Regions from separate parts of the Nitrococcus sp. genome, predicted to be linked through region 3. Evidence: predicted binding sites of a transcription regulator. Region 3 holds the regulator's gene; each other region holds the start of a gene.
What was found. The regulator sigma-54, encoded in region 3, starts transcription at its own class of promoters, with help from an activator protein. The targets are predictions, from matches to a motif close to TGGCANGNTNCNTGCTT.
Positions count from the first base shown of each region.

Region 1: a site for sigma-54 is predicted at 3,099-3,115, ahead of AC52Q4_RS06750 (flagellar basal body-associated FliL family protein). Genes of this name have one in related genera too.
Region 2: a site for sigma-54 is predicted at 3,304-3,320, ahead of flgB (flagellar basal body rod protein FlgB). Genes of this name have one in related genera too.

Region 1 covers NZ_JBXWZQ010000087.1:3,197-8,365, forward strand. The annotation lists gene AC52Q4_RS06730 (flagellar assembly protein FliH) at 1-280, shown strand, start outside; gene fliI (flagellar protein export ATPase FliI) at 267-1,643, shown strand; gene fliJ (flagellar export protein FliJ) at 1,640-2,086, shown strand; gene AC52Q4_RS06745 (flagellar hook-length control protein FliK) at 2,100-3,071, shown strand; gene AC52Q4_RS06750 (flagellar basal body-associated FliL family protein) at 3,271-3,804, shown strand; gene fliM (flagellar motor switch protein FliM) at 3,807-4,814, shown strand; gene fliN (flagellar motor switch protein FliN) at 4,811-5,169, shown strand, end outside.
Region 2 covers NZ_JBXWZQ010000065.1:36,864-42,032, reverse strand. The annotation lists gene AC52Q4_RS05370 (flagellar basal body rod protein FlgF) at 1-494, opposite strand, end outside; gene flgE (flagellar hook protein FlgE) at 552-1,754, opposite strand; gene AC52Q4_RS05360 (flagellar hook assembly protein FlgD) at 1,773-2,438, opposite strand; gene flgC (flagellar basal body rod protein FlgC) at 2,455-2,868, opposite strand; gene flgB (flagellar basal body rod protein FlgB) at 2,871-3,266, opposite strand; gene flgA (flagellar basal body P-ring formation chaperone FlgA) at 3,419-4,153, shown strand; gene flgM (flagellar biosynthesis anti-sigma factor FlgM) at 4,283-4,588, shown strand; gene AC52Q4_RS05335 (flagella synthesis protein FlgN) at 4,581-5,078, shown strand.
Region 3 covers NZ_JBXWZQ010000028.1:14,718-19,886, reverse strand. The annotation lists gene ptsN (PTS IIA-like nitrogen regulatory protein PtsN) at 397-867, opposite strand; gene hpf (ribosome hibernation-promoting factor, HPF/YfiA family) at 957-1,283, opposite strand; gene AC52Q4_RS02415 (RNA polymerase factor sigma-54) at 1,300-2,781, opposite strand; gene lptB (LPS export ABC transporter ATP-binding protein) at 2,905-3,654, opposite strand; gene lptA (lipopolysaccharide transport periplasmic protein LptA) at 3,651-4,211, opposite strand; gene lptC (LPS export ABC transporter periplasmic protein LptC) at 4,192-4,761, opposite strand; gene AC52Q4_RS02395 (KdsC family phosphatase) at 4,754-5,169, opposite strand, start outside.

The DNA.
Region 1 (5,169 bases), on a different contig from region 3:
CATTCGCGAAGCGATCGCGCTGTTGCCGCTATCGGCACGCAAGGTCAAGGTGCAGGTGCATCCCGACGATGCGGCGTTCATCCGCGAGGCGCTGGGAGAGGGGGAGAATGCGTGGCAGCTGGTGGACGACCCGAGCGTGACCCGCGGCGGCTGCATCGTCAATACGGCACGCTCGCGCGTGGACGCCACGCTTGAGCACCGCCTCTCCGCCCTGGCGGCGGATCTGCTCGGGGACGAGCGGCGTTACGATGCCGGAGAGGGTGCGAATGACGCTCAGTAGCGATGAGCGGCGCGCGCGTTGGTTGCAACGCCTGCGCGTATACCGCGGACGCATACGCCGGCCAACGCTCGTGGTGGAGGGCCAGCTGCAGCGAATGGTGGGCCTTACGCTCGAGGCGGAGGGCTGCCAAGCCGCGGTGGGCTCGCGTTGCACGGTCATCGGCAGCGGCGGTGCCCGCGTCGAGGTCGAGGTGGTGGGTTTCGCCGGTGAAAAACTTTACTTGATGCCGACCGGGCCGCTGCACGGTCTTACGCCCAATGCGCGCGTCATACCGCAACTTTCCGCGTGCGAGGCGCAGGTGGGGTCGGCCCTGCTGGGCCGCGTGCTCGACGGTACCGGGCGGCCGCTCGATGGCAAAGCCATGCCCCCGGCCGAGGCCGCGATACCGCTCATCGGTCGGCAAATCAATCCGCTCTCGCGGGCCCCGATCCAGCGCCCGCTCGATGTCGGCATCCGCGCCATTAATGCGTTGCTGACCGTCGGAGGCGGGCAGCGCATGGGGCTGTTCGCGGGCAGCGGTGTGGGTAAGAGCGTGCTGCTCGGCATGATGACCCGCTATACCAACGCCGATGTGGTGGTCGTGGGGCTCATCGGCGAGCGTGGTCGCGAGGTAAAGGAGTTCATCGATCACATACTCGGACCGGAGGGGCTCTCGCGGGCCGTGGTGGTCGCCGCGCCGGCCGACACGTCGCCGCTGGTGCGCCTGCACGGCGCGCTTTTGACCACCGCCATCGCCGAGTATTTCCGCGATCAGGGACGTCAGGTGTTGCTGCTGATGGATTCGCTGACCCGCTATGCCCAGGCGCAGCGTGAGATCGGACTGGCCATCGGTGAGCCGCCGACCACCAAAGGTTATCCGCCGTCAGTTTTCGCCAAGCTGCCTCAGCTGGTGGAGCGGGCCGGCAACGGTCCCGACGGTGGCGGTTCGATCACGGCGTTCTACACGGTCCTCGCCGAAGGGGATGATCAAAACGACCCGGTGGCCGATTCGGCGCGCGCGATCCTCGATGGCCATGTCGTGCTCAGTCGCGAGCTGGCCGACGCCGGTCACTACCCGGCGATCGACATCGAGGCCTCGGCGAGCCGGGCTATGTTGAACATCATCGCTCCAGAGCAGCTCAAGGCCGTACAGCGGTTCAAAAGCCTCTATTCCGTGCATCGGCAGAATCAGGATCTGATCAATGTCGGCGCCTACAAGGCGGGCAGTGATCCCCGCGTCGATGAGGCGATTGCCTATCATCCGCAGCTTACTCGCTTCCTGCGTCAGGAGGTCAACGAGGCCGTGGGCTTTGCAGAGAGTGTGGAAACGCTGCTCGATCTGCTCGGCGAAAAGGGCCGGGCGGCCGTTGAGGTCGAGCAATGAAGCGATCCAAGCGAATGGAACCCATTCATCGCCTTGCCAGCGAGCGGGCGAGCGAGCTGGCGCGCGCCTATGCCGCTCACCGCGAGCGGCTGAGTCAGGAAGGGGAGCGCATCGAGCAGCTGCGCGGATTTCGCCGCGAGTATGCACAGAAATTGGCCGTCTCGGGTAGTCAAGGCATCGACGCCTACCGCCTGCGCGATTACAACGCGTTTCTGGGGCGCATCGACCAGGCCATTTGCCAACAGCAGCAGTGCCTTGAACGCCTGGAAGGCGAAGTCGAAGAGATGCGGCTGAGCTGGTTGGACCAATGGGGCAACGCTCAGGCACTGGAACAGCTCGTCGGGCGCTACCGTCGCGTGGAGCAGCACGCCGATGCCGTGCGCGATCAGCGCCTCAACGACGCGCTGGCGCAGCGCCCGACAGGCCCTGAAAACAGTCAATAGCGAGGGAGCGTAGATGATGCCTTCCAATAACTTGCAGCTCGGCGGCGTTGGCGCGCCCCGGCCAACCAGCCCCGCACCCGAGGGCGGCGCTCAGAGCGACGGCGGATTCATGGCGGATTTGCTCACCCAAATCGAGAGGAAGACGGGGCGAAGCGTTGATCCCGAGGCGCTGGCGAACTGGTTGGAAGAGCATAGCGACGAGGTTCCCGCCATCGCGCCGGACGGCCTGCTGCCCTGGCTGGCGGGGCTGGTGGATCGCTCGGCGCACGCCGGTTTTCCCGCCTCAAGTTCCGGCGGCCGGGTGGATCCTAATGCATTGCTTGGGCTATTGACGGCCGCCTCCGGAGGGTCGGCTCGAGCCGCCGGCCAAGTGGGTGATCCGGTCGCCGGCATTTTGGCGGCCTTGGGGGCGGGCGATGAGGGGAAGGCGCTTGGGCAAGCTGGCGACGACCCCGATGCCAAATCGCTGGCGGTGTTTCAGAATTTGCTGCAGGGGGTGAGCGCCTCGAACGCCGTGAGCTCGCCGGCGACGGAGAACCGCGCCGGAATTCCGACGCTGCAGGTGGCCACCCCGGTCGCCGTGGCGGGGTTTGGCCAGGCGGTCGGCGAGCGGATGCTCTGGATGGTCCAAAACGAGGTGCAGCAGGCCCGATTGCTGCTCAGCCCACCCGGGCTTGGACCGCTCGACATCGCCGTTTCGCTGCACGGTGACGAGGTCAGCATCGCGCTCAACGCACAGCATGCGTTGACACGTGAGGCGCTTGCCGCCGATGCATCGCGCCTGCGCGGCATGTTGACGGACGCAGGCTTCAGCGCGGTCGATGTGAATGTCTCCCAGGACGAGGGCCGCGGTGATCGCTCCTACTCGGGCTCTGGAGCACAGGAGTTTGCCGCACCCGGCGTCACCGGCGGGTCGGAGTCGATTCCGTCCGCGGTCGCCGAGCCGCGCCGAATTGGCCGCTCGCTGGTGGATCATTACGCCTGAGGGGGCGCGCGACGGGGCTCGCTCACTTGGCAAGAAAACTGCATTGGGTTCAGGAGCGCGTCGCGCGCAATGTCTCCTGAGCTCTGCTGAACACTCGCTCCAGCGCACCTGCGGGTATACCGAGGCGCGGGTCTGGTGCCGGTTGCTTCACCTCGGGAGATGAGATCGCCGGAAACCAAGACAAAGAGGAGCTCGGCGGATGGCCGCAGACAGTCCCAGCGGAAAGCGACAAACAGGCCTGGCTACCTGGATACTCATCACGATCGTATTGGTCGTCGCCCTGCTCGTCGGGGTCGGCATTTTGGCGGGGCTCTATTTCACGGGTTACCTCGGCGGTGATCCGGCAGCGTCCGCGGCTGCCGCGGGTGCGAGCAGCGGGGAGGCCGCCGAGCAGGCATCCGAAGCCTCGCAGAAGCCCGCGATCTACCTGCCGCTCGAGCCGCCGTTGGTGGTTAACTTCAACCGGCAAGGGCGGGTTGGCTACCTGCAGGCCGGGCTGCAGCTGATGGCTCGCGAGCAGCCGGTTATCGACGCCGCGCAAGCCAATATGCCCATGATCCGCAACAGCCTTCTCATGCTGCTGAGCAGCCAGAGCTATGAAGAGCTGAGCAGCCGCGAGGGCAAGGAGCAACTGCGGAAGAAAACCCTCGATGAGGTCAATAGCGTCCTCGATGAGGTCGGTGCGCCCGGCGATATCGAGGCGGTGTATTTCACAGCGTTCGTGATGCAATAACCATGTCCCACCAAGATGTTCTCAGTCAGGAAGAGATTGACGCGCTGCTCCATGGCATCGACGGTGGAGAGGTCGGGGAGCAGCCCGAATTCGCCGCCGAGGGCGTCAGCGCTTACGATTTTCAGTTCCAGGACCGCATCGTGCGCGGGCGGATGCCCACGCTCGAGATGGTCAACGAGCGCTTCGCCCGGCTGTTTCGCACCGGACTGTTCAACATGCTGCGCAAGGCGGCGGAGGTGAGCGTCGCCGGTGTGGAGATGCTCAAGTTCTCCGAGTATGTACACACGCTTTATCTGCCGACGAGCCTCAATCTGGTGAAGATCCCCCCGTTGCGCGGCACCGGTTTGTGCGTGCTCGATCCCAAGCTGGTATTCATCCTGGTCGATAATTTCTTCGGCGGGGACGGGCGTTATTTCAGCAAGATCGAGGGGCGAGAGTTCACGCCCACCGAATCGCGGGTGATTCGCAAGGTGCTCGATCAGGCGTTCGACAATCTGCGGGAGGCGTGGAATCCGGTGCTGCCCGTGGATTTCGAGTTCCTGAACATGGAGGTCAATCCGCAGTTCGCGAACATCGTCTCGCCCTCGGAGGTGGTCGCCGTCTCGCGTTTTCACGTCGAGCTCAACGGCGGCGGCGGAGATCTCCACATCACGTTGCCCTACACCATGATCGAGCCCATTCGGGACATCCTCAATGCCGGCGTGCAGAGCGATCGCAATGACTTCGACCAACGCTGGGTGACCTCGCTGCGCGAGGAAATGAAGAGCGCATCGGTAGAACTCTCCTGCCGGCTCGCCGAGGCCAGCATCAGCCTGCGCGAGCTCATGCGGCTGCGCCCCGGTGACATCATCCCCATCGAGATGCCCGAGACGGTGACGCTGCGCGCGGAGGGCGTACCGGTGCTGCGCGGTCGTCCTGGGCAGAGCGGCGGTAATGTGGCCGTCAAGATCACGGAGCCGATTCGGGCTCCGCAGCACCAGTCCCTGGTCAGCCTAAGGAGACGCACATGAGTAAACAGCCGTTCAAGGAGCAGGAGATGGGCGAGGATTGGGCGGATGCCCTGGCCGAACAGGGTGGCGAGCGTGGCGAGGATGCCGGAGGCGTGGAACGCGCGGCTTTCGACAAGCTGGACTCCTCCGACGAGCCGCCGGTCGAAACCGCGGATGAGGACGTCGGCCTTGACGTCATTCTGGATATACCGGTCACGCTGTCCATGGAGCTCGGTCGCACTCAGATCAACATTCGCAATCTGCTGCAGCTCAATCAAGGCTCGGTGGTCGAGCTCGATCGTCTGGCGGGTGAGCCGTTGGACGTCATGGTCAACGGCACTTTGATCGCCCACGGCGAAGTGGTGGTGGTCAACGA
Region 2 (5,169 bases), on a different contig from region 3:
ACTAGGCGCAGACGATCGAGGACAACCGGCGCATTGTCCGACTGTCCGACCGGGATGATCGTAATCGTGCCGTCCTGACCGACGGTGATCTGTTTGGCCGGCGGAATCGCCACCGGTCCCGCGTTGCCCAATACCAAGTGGCCATCACCCGTTTGCAGAAGCCCACCATTGGCAATCTGCAGGTCGCCGCGGCGCGTATAGGCCTCGGTGCCGTCCCTGGCCTGCACCGCAAACCACCCCTCGCCATTGACCGCGACATCGAGCGAACGGCCGGTGCTTGTCAGATGTCCCGGCGTCATCGAGCTCCCTAATGCGGTCTCCACGGAATACACCCGGCTTGCGTATCCCGGCCCCGTCACCGATTGGCTCAACAGACCGTCCAGATCGGCGCGGAATCCCGGCGTATTGGCGTTGGCCAGGTTATGGTTGTTGACCTGCTGGGCCTTCAGCGCGTGCTTGGCCCCGGTCATAGCGATGTAGAGAAACCTGTCCATAAACTGTACTGCTCCCGGTGCGGAGCGCGGTCACCGGCTGACGACCGCGCCGTTGACTTAGCGAATATTCAGGACACTCTGGGTGATCTGATCCTGGGTGCTGATCATCTGGGAGTTCGCCTGGAAGTTGCGCTGAGCCGTGATCATGTGCACCAACTGCTCGGTCAGGTTGACGTTCGACTTCTCCAACGCCCCGCCCTGAATCGAGCCCACGCCCGAGGAGCCTGGCGCGGCGGTGACCGGCGCTCCGGACTCGAAGCTCTCCACCCAATGGGTGTCACCGACTTGGCGGAGATTTCCCGGGCTGGCGAAGCGGCTCAGGGCGATCTGGCCGAGTGCCTGGGATTGACCGTTGGTGAAACGGGCGAGGATACGGCCGTCGTCCTCTACCGCGAGGCCTGCGAATTGCCCGGCCGAATAGCCATCCTGCGACAGCGATTTGACGTCGAACACGGAGCCATACTGGGTCAGCGACGAATAATCGACGCTGATATTCGACGTGCCGGCGCCGGCGTAATTGAACGGGAAAGTCGTGGCTCCGCTTGTGGAGACGAACTGACCGGCGCTGTCGAACGTCACGGTAGTGGGGCCCTTCGTCCCAGTACCGTCGTCGCCGTCGACGTAGACGTCCCAGACGTTATCGCTTTGCTTTTGGAAATAGAGCGTCGCGAAATGGTCCTTACCCTGGGCGTCATAGACCGTCGTCGACGTGGAGAAGTTGTAAGTCGCAGGGTCCGCAGGATCGAAGGCGGTCCCGATGGCCGCGGCCCCGGAGTCGAGGTTCGCGCTCAGGCCAATGTTGGCGCTCGCCTTGGGGGCGACGTTGCCGACGTTGACCTGGAGGTCCCCCTGGGCTCCACCGATACTGCCGTTTGGCCCGGCGAGATAACCGGTCAGACGATGGCCGTGCCCATCGACGATGTAGCCATCGCGATCGAGCTCGAATGCCCCGTTGCGTGAATAGGTCGTGGCACCGTTATCGTTCAATGCGAAGAATCCGGTGCCATTTACGGCGAGATCCAGGGTGTTGCCCGTGAAATCGAACTGACCCTGGGTGAACTGCTGGGACACCGAGGCGAGCCGAGTACCCTGGCCGATGGACGTGCGCGCCATCCCAAGATTGCTCGTCGCGTAGAGATCGGCGAATTCGGCGCGCGAGAATTTGAACCCCGTCGTCGCGCTGTTCGCCACATTATTGCCGGTTACGTCCAGGTCCGCAGACGCCGCGTTGAGACCGGTCAAGGCTGTTTCAAATGACATGCGCCATTTCCTCCGTGCTTATTTGACTTGAGTAACTGCATCAAGGCTGACTGCGCCCAGGCCATCGAGATTGAGCTCGAGGCTCTGGCCCGCTCCAAGCGTCACGCTATCGACTCGCGCCGGTGCTCGCATCGGCAGCGACACACTCTGCCCATCGATCTGCGATTGCGCTTGCAGCTGATAGGCGCCGGACGGCATAGCCTTGCCTTCAGCGTTTCTACCGTCCCAATGAAGTGCCGCCTCTCCGGCGGGCTGTGGACCGAGTTCGATGCGGTGCACGACCTGCCCCGCATCGTCCAGCACGGCAACCGTCAGATTGCTGACGGCCGTGGGCAGCTGCACGCTGGCCTCCATTGTTCCGTCGGCCGGCAGATAGCCGCGATCGGAGTCGACAACGACTTGACGCCCGACCAGCGAGGCAGCTTGCAGGGCCAGATTGCCTTGCATGTTGGTCTGGAATGCCTGAAAGGAGCCGTGCAACTGGTCGATTCCCGAGGCCGAGGTGAACTGGGCGATTTGCGTCAGAAACTCGCCGTTGGACATCGGCTTCAGCGGATTCTGGTTCTGCAGCTGCGCGACCATCATCTTGAGGAAATCGTCCTGGCTCACTTGTTTGGAGGCGGGCTGGGAGGCATCCGCAGCACCGCCGACACCGTTTCCGGTCAACGCCGATAAGTCGAGCATTACTGGCCTCCGGCCCTTAGCTTCCGAGCTTCAAGGTCTGCAACAGGAGGTCGCGCGAGGTGCTCACCACCTCGACGTTGTTTTGATAGGAACGTGACGCCGAGATCATGTTCACCATCGCCTCCACCGTGTTCACATTCGATTGGTAGACATAGCCATTGCCATCGGCCAACGGATTGTTCGGCTGGTATAAGGGCTCGGCGGCGGCGGAGCTGGTGACAATGCCGCGCAGCTGCACCGGTACCGCCGGGGAATCGCCGTTGGCCGCATCCAGGGCCGCGGCAAACACCGGTTGGCGGGCCTTGTAGGCCTGCTCGGCTGTGCTCGCGACCGTCCCTGCATTTGCCAAATTACTGGCGGTGATATTCAGCCGCAGTGCCTGTGCGCTCATTGCCGAACCGGCGACGTCGAAAATATCGAAGAGGGCCATGATCAATTTCCTTTGATGGCGCCGAGTAGGTTTTGGATGCGGCCACCGAGAAACTGCAGGGCCGCCTGATACTCGAGCGTGTTCTGGGAGAAGCGCGCCTGCTCACGGTCGAGCTCGACGGTATTGCCGTCGAGTGAGGGATTGGCCGGCACGCGGTACTTGACCGTTGATTTTCCGACGCCGGGCTGTTGTGACCCGATATGGCGGGCGTCGGTCGTGCGCAACGTGCCGTTGCCGGTGTTCGCCTGTCGCATCGATTCATTGAAGTCGAGATCACGCGCCTTGTAGTTGGGAGTGTCCGCGTTGGCGATGTTGCTCGCCAGGAACTGGGTGCGCTCGGCACGCAGCTTGAGCGCCGACGCGGGCAAACCGAAGGCTTTGTCCAAAGTACCGCTCATGTCGTTTTACCTCGTTGCAAATGAGTTGGCGGTGATATAGCAATATGCGTGCCATACGTTGTGCAGTCGTTTTCCGTGATAGGCCCCGCTGGGTAGAGGTTGGCAGGAGAAATGCATATATATGCTGAGTTCATTTGCATAAGGTGTACCTCATGACCCGGCAACTGCGGATTTTGGGAGTACGACTTGCCTTCGGGCTCGTTCTCGCTCTTCTCCTGCTGGCGACCGGCCAGGGGGTCGGCGCCACGGAAGGGCGCTATCAGTCGCTCGCGGCGATCCACGAGGCCGTTTTTCAATTCGTGAAGGAGAAATTCCAAGGCCCCGGCGTGGTCGATGAAGTGATCATCGAGCATCTCGATCCGCGTCTTCGTCTCGCGGCGTGCGGTGGCGAGCTTCAACCATTCGTGCCGGAGGGGCAGCTGAACGCCAGTCGTTTGACGGTCGGCGTGCGCTGTTCCGCTCCGAAACCGTGGCGGCTGTACGTTCCCGTTAGGGTCACACGACATATCGAGGTGTTGGTCGCCTCGCGCCCGCTACCCCGGGGTGTGGCCTTGACCGAGGATGCGATCCGCTACGCGCCACGCGATCCGGCCGATTTGTCCGGCGCGTGGTATACGCAACCGAAGCAGTTGCTCGGTTTGGAGACTCGTCGGGCGATCCGTGCCGGCGAGGTGCTCTCGCCGCAACTCGTGACGTCGGCGCGCCTCATCCGTCGCGGCCAGGAGCTGATACTGTTCGCGACCACGGGCGCGATGACCGTGACGATGAAGGGAAAAGCGCTGGAGGATGGCGTCGAGGGTGATATCGTGCGGGTGCGTAACCTTTCCTCCAACCGTATCGTGGAAGGTCGGGTGATTGACGCCGACAAGGTGCAGGTCAGCCTATAGGTGGTGTGCTATCCTCCGTTGGATTAAAGTTTTCGTCGTTGCGGTCGATTGCTAAGCCAAGGGGTATCAAAGCCCCCGGGTTTCACTGCCGTAACGGCCCAGGCCAACGGAATTGAGGGAGTTTGCGCGATGACTAGCCCCATCGAGAACAGACCGCATGTCGTGCGGTCCCAGGTTGCGGGCCAGAACCGGGCCCACGACGCCAGGGCCGAATCGCTAGGCTCGTCGGCGGAGGCGCATTCTGCCAAGCGTTTGGACGCCAGCCTGCAATCCGATCGGCTACAGGCCGTGAGCGATGCGCTGGAGCGCACACCCGAGATCGATTCGAAACGAGTGGCGGACATTCGTGAGCGGATTGCCCGCGGCGAGTATCCGCTGAATGTCGAGCGAATTGCGGAACGATTCACAGCATTAGAGAAATTGCTAGATGGCTGACGGGATCAACATGGCGGCGACGGCGCGGATTCGCCATTCCATTGAGGATGCGATGGCAGCGCTTGAACAGCTCGCGCAGCTGCTGGCGGATGAATGCCGCCTGCTGGGGCACCGAGCCCCACCCGAGCAAATGGAGCGTTTGGCGAGGGACAAGCGCGACGTCGTGGCAGCGCTCGAGCAAATCGACGTCGCTCGCCAGCACACCTTGCGTGAGGCGGGGTGTGACTCGCCCATGCAGGGGATGAAGCAATTCTTGCAGCTGGCTCAGGCCCCGGAGCTGGCGGCTTTGTGGCAGGGTTTTCTGGCAAAGCTTCGCGAGGTGCGTGCGCTCAACGAAGCCAACGGGCTGGCGATCCGACGGAGCCAAGCGCTCGTGGGTGCCGAGCTCAAGGTGCTGCGGGGAGAGTCTCCGGAGGCGGGCGGGGCGCTGTACGATGCTGCCGGAGGGTGCGGCTACGCCGCTCGCGGCCGAATCATTTCGAGCGCATAGGCAACGCCATTTTACTGGCCGGCTCTTGGTGAAAGGCGCCTCGACGCGGGCGAATTTCGGCCTGATTATTACGGCTGCCGTTTACCGACGC
Region 3 (5,169 bases):
CAGAGCAATGGTGCGTCCGCGGCATCAGGCAGCGGGCAGGACGGCAATAACCGAATCGACGCGGCGGGTTCGCGACCCACCCAACAGCTCGCCGTTTCCGGCAAGTGCAGGTGGCTGGGGAGGTCCGCAGCCAACGGCCTCGGTGCATCTAGTGCGCGGGCGAGTGCGGCGCAGTCGAGCCTGATATTCCCTAGTCTTACTGTATTCCGCATTCCCTCTCTCCGACCGATTTGAACGCCACGCACGGCCGAGCTCGATCACTTACGCTCGCGCAATTGCGGCCGGTTTCGCTGTCGGCCGTTCGGTTGGTCATTACCGGGAGTCGTCTGCCAGGGTATTCCTTTGTCTATTGCCACATCCCCCAGGTAGTGAGGGCACATCGTTTATAACGCCGGCTCAGGCGCCTTGCTGGCTGGCTTGCCAGCGACTGATATGCTGGTAAATCTCCTCTTCGCTTTGGCTGCTGCGCAATCGTTCGCAGAAGGCGTGATCGCTGAATAGCTCCGCCAAGGCCGCGAGAATGCGTAGATGCTCGTCGGTGAAATGCTTCGGCACAATCAAGGCGAATAGCAAATCAACCGGTTGCTTGTCGATGGCATCGAAGTCAATCGGCTGGTCGAGTCGGATCAGAGCGCCTAATGTGTCGCTGATTCCGTCTACGCGGGCATGCGGCAATGCAACGCCTTTGCCGAGCCCAGTGCTCCCTAGGCGCTCCCGTCCGATCAGATGCTCGAAAATCGTTCTGTCAGTGGGCTCGCCCATCGTGTTAGCGAGGAGCACGCTGAGAACTTCCAAACTGCGTTTTTTGCTGGTGACATGAACCCCGCAGCGGATACGCTCAGGGACTAACAGGTTGACAACGTTCATTGTCCAATGCCCCAATGGACGAAATTTGAGACGTTCCTCACGTGCGATATTCGCACGGGCCAGGGTCCTGCATCCCGCCCACCGGCTCGTTACTGTTCGAGAGCTTGGCTTACCGAGCCTTCCCGGCGATGGTGATCCGCCCGCTTTTCCTTGTGCTTGACGACTTGTCTGTCGAGCTTGTCGATCAGAGCGTCGATTGCAGCATACATGTCCTCATCAAGCGCATCGGCATAGAGTTTGGCCCCGCTTAAGTTGAGCGTCGCCTCCGCTTTCTGGGTCAGTTTCTCGACGGTCAAAACGACGTGCGCATCGACCACGTTGTCGAAGTGCCGCTCCAGCTTGTCGAATTTCAACGCCACATAATCGCGTAACGCCTCAGTGACTTCCACGTGGTGCCCAGTGATATCGATTTGCATAACGCCCTCTCGGTGATCAGGCCAGACGCCTGCGCTCTGTGGATGACGCGATACTCATGGACTCACGATACTTGGCCACCGTCCTTCTCGCCACATTAATGCCGTCAGCCTGAAGTCGCTCGGTTAGCTGATTGTCGCTGAGCGGGCATGACGAGTCTTCGTCGGCGATCAAACGCCGAATTCGGGCCCGTATCGCCGTCGCGGAACATTCTCCCCCGTCCATCGTCTGAACATGGCTCGAAAAAAAATGCTTGAACTCGTAGGTCCCGCTCGGCGCCCTGAGGTACTTTTGGCTCGTGATGCGCGATACGGTGGATTCGTGCATATTGATTGCTTCGGCCACCTCGCGCAGCACCAAGGGTTTCATTGCCTCAGCGCCGTGCTCGAGAAAATCCCGTTGCCGCTCCACGATACACTGTGCCACCTTCAGCAAGGTTTCATTGCGCGAATGCAAGCTCTTGATCAGCCAACGCGCTTCCTGGAGGTGCTGTCGCATGACCGAGTTGTCACGGCTGTTGTCGCCGCGACGCACGAGCCCTGCATACTGGCTGTTGACGCGCACACGCGGATAGGCATCCGGGTTGACCTCCACATGCCATGAGCCATTTTCCTTGCGCACGTAAACATCCGGAATAATGTATTCGGGTCGCGCACTGCTGATGCGCAAGCCGGGCCGGGGATCGAGCGTCTGGACCAGCGCCAGTGTCTGCTGAAGGGCTTCCTCGTCGAGGCGCAGCCTACGCTTGAGTTGGGCGAATTGCCGCTTGGCGACCAGCCCAAGGTACTGGTCGATGAGCTGCCGCGCCTGCGCGAGCCACGGCGTCTCGGGCTCGAGTTGGTCGAGCTGGACCAGCAGCGCCTCCCGCGGGTCGCGCGCTGCAACGCCCACCGGGTCGAAGTGCTGAACCTGGCCCAGAACGGCTTCCATTTCCTCCGCGGACACGCCCCATTCTGCGGGAAGCGCCATATGGATTTCATCCAGGGGGCAGCTCAGATAACCGTCGTCGCCCACCGCATCGATGATGGCCTCGGCGATGGTAAGCTCCCGGGTCGAGAAGCGATTGAGCTGGGCTTGCCAGGACAAGTAATCCTGTAGTGATTGACCGCCCTCGCTTTGATTGGCAAAAGGATCCCGCTCCTCTGTATAGCCCGGGTCACTGTACACGGTCGTGCCGTTGTAGACATCCTCCCACGTCGTGTCCATCGGCAGATCATCGCTCAGTCGCTCGGTTTGTGCCGCGTCCTCGCGATTCTGCGCCGCGCTTTCGGCCCCCCGCTCGGTCTCGTATTCACGCTCCGAAGGGCTCACGAGCAGCTCCGTCTCATCGAAGCTGTTATCGGCCTCCTCGGCGAGTTCGAGCATCAGGTTGGACTCGAGGGCCTGCTGTATCTCCGTCCGCAGCTCAAGGGTGGGCAGCTGTAACAGGCGTATGGCCTGCTGAAGCTGGGGAGTCATTGTGAGCTGCTGACGCAGGCGAAGCTGAAGCGACTGTTTCATGTTTCGCTGTGCTGGCGAAGCTCCCAAGCGGCTACCGCGTAACGTCCGTGATTGAAACGTATCACATTACAGAGTAGCGCAGCTGTTGATCGATTTCTTATGGTGCCAGAAGCTGGGCGTTCGTCACAGGCGAAAATTACGCCCTAGATAGACCGCCTTGACCTGATCGTCGGCAAGCACGGCTTCCGCAGAGCCCTCGGCGATCATCTTGCCGCCGCTCAGGATGTACGCCCGATCGACAATGCCGAGCGTGTCGCGCACGTTGTGATCTGTTATGAGCACACCGATTCCTCGGGCAACCAGATGCCGGACGATATCCTTGATGTCGCCCACCGAAATGGGATCGACACCGGCGAAAGGCTCGTCGAGCAGGACGAAGCGCGGATCCGCCGCCAGGGCACGGGCGATTTCCACCCGCCGGCGCTCACCGCCGGAGAGACTGATGCCGAGTTGATCGCGCAGGTGCGCCACGTGGAACTCCTCCAACAGGCCTTCCATGATGCGCCGACGCTCGACTCGCGAGAGCCCCCGGCGCAGCTCGAGAATGGCCATCAGATTCTGAGCCACCGTCAGCTTGCGAAAGACCGAGGCCTCCTGTGGCAAGTAACCGATGCCCAAGCGGGCGCGGGCATGCATCGGTAGGCGCGTGATGTCATGGCCGTCCAAGGCGATGCGTCCGCCGTCGGCCGGTACCAGCCCGACGATCATGTAAAAACAGGTCGTTTTGCCGGCCCCGTTGGGGCCAAGCAAGCCGACGATCTCACCGCTTTGGATGTGCAACGAGGCATCCCGGACCACCGGCTGACGGCGGTAGTGCTTGGTCAACCCAGTGGCTTTGAGCTCGTTGCTGGGAACTGGCTGGGGTGTACTCATTGGCTCTTGTCTGCGTCCTTGCCCTGTCTCTGATTGGGATAGATCGTAATATGAATTCGGTTCGTCTTGTCCTTACCGGAATGCGCCTCGACCTGATCCGCCTCGATATCGTAGAGAACCTGGTGGCCCCGGAAGGTGTTGGAGCCCTGCCATAGGGTGGCGCCTTCCAATAGGCGGATTCTGCGCGGTCCGCTCGCATAGTATTCCATGCGCGGCGCCTTGGCGTGCACGTACTCGTTCTCGCCTTCGGGCAGTTCACGGTAGCTTGCCGGATCCCCCTCGACGACAATGTGATCAAGCTCGCGACTGGCCGGGGCGTAGTAGACATGCATGACGTTGCCGGTGATTTTCAGCGTCCCTTGGATGAGCACGACGTCACCGCGGTAGACGCTCACCCCCTTGACGTTATCGACCTCGGCCTGGTTCGCGCTGAGCTTGATGGGTTGGTCACGGTCGCTGTTGCGGGCGACGCTGCTCGAGTACGGCGCCAATAGTGTGATCATGGTGACAATGGCCAGCGACCAGACGATCCACCGCTCAGTGACTCGCTGCTGCATAGTACCCCTCGACCTCGGCGAGCAACTGAACGCGCTGCGTGCGCATCCAGGCCCGGGCACCCGTGGCGTCGATGTGGAAATCACGTCCGTAGACCGTCACCGGCGTGTCGGTATCGGCGTAGTCTTCATGAGGCAGAAGGTGCAGACGCTGCGTCTCCAGCGCAATGGAAGGATTGACCGAACTCGCTGGGCGATTCAGCCGAACCTTGCCACGGAGCAGCACCTCGCTGCCACCGGCCCACATGCGGCCATTGTCGGAGCGTCCGTACCAGGGGGCGCCGGAGGGCATATACACTGTCCATACCGGTTGCTCGATGATCGATACGTCGGCTTGCTGGTAGTGAACCATGCGCTTGCCGCGCACCGTATAGTCGGTGCGACCGTCCGGGCGCGTCACATGAAGGCTGAAGTCGGCGAAATAATAGGTGGTTTGGGTTTGCTCCGATGGCCGTTGCTCCGGCTGCCGTTCATCGAATCGCCACCACGCCAGAATTGCCAGCGCTACCACTGCCCCGAACGGAAACAGGCGATTGCGATTGAGGCTAGCCATGCTGCTCCAATAGATCCTGCAGACGCCCGCGGGCCGCGAGCAGTAATTCACAGACTTCCCGCACGGCGCCGCGACCGCCCGGGCGTCGGGTCTGCCAGCGGCAGGCTGCGGCAAGGCGGGGGTGGGCGTCCGCTACCGCGATGCCCAAGCCGGCGGTGCGCACGGCGCCAAGGTCGACGATGTCGTCGCCCACATAAGCGCATTCGCTCGCCACGATCTCCAGTTGCTGGCACAGCGCGTCCAGCGCACGGCGCTTGTCGCACGTGTTCTGGATCACGTGGCGAACGCCCAGTTCCCGCGCTCTTCTGGCCACGGCGACGAAGCCGCGAGCGCTCAACAGGGCGACCTCGATGCCGCAGGCAATGACCATGGCGACGCCTTTGCCGTCATGGCTGTGAAACGGCTTCA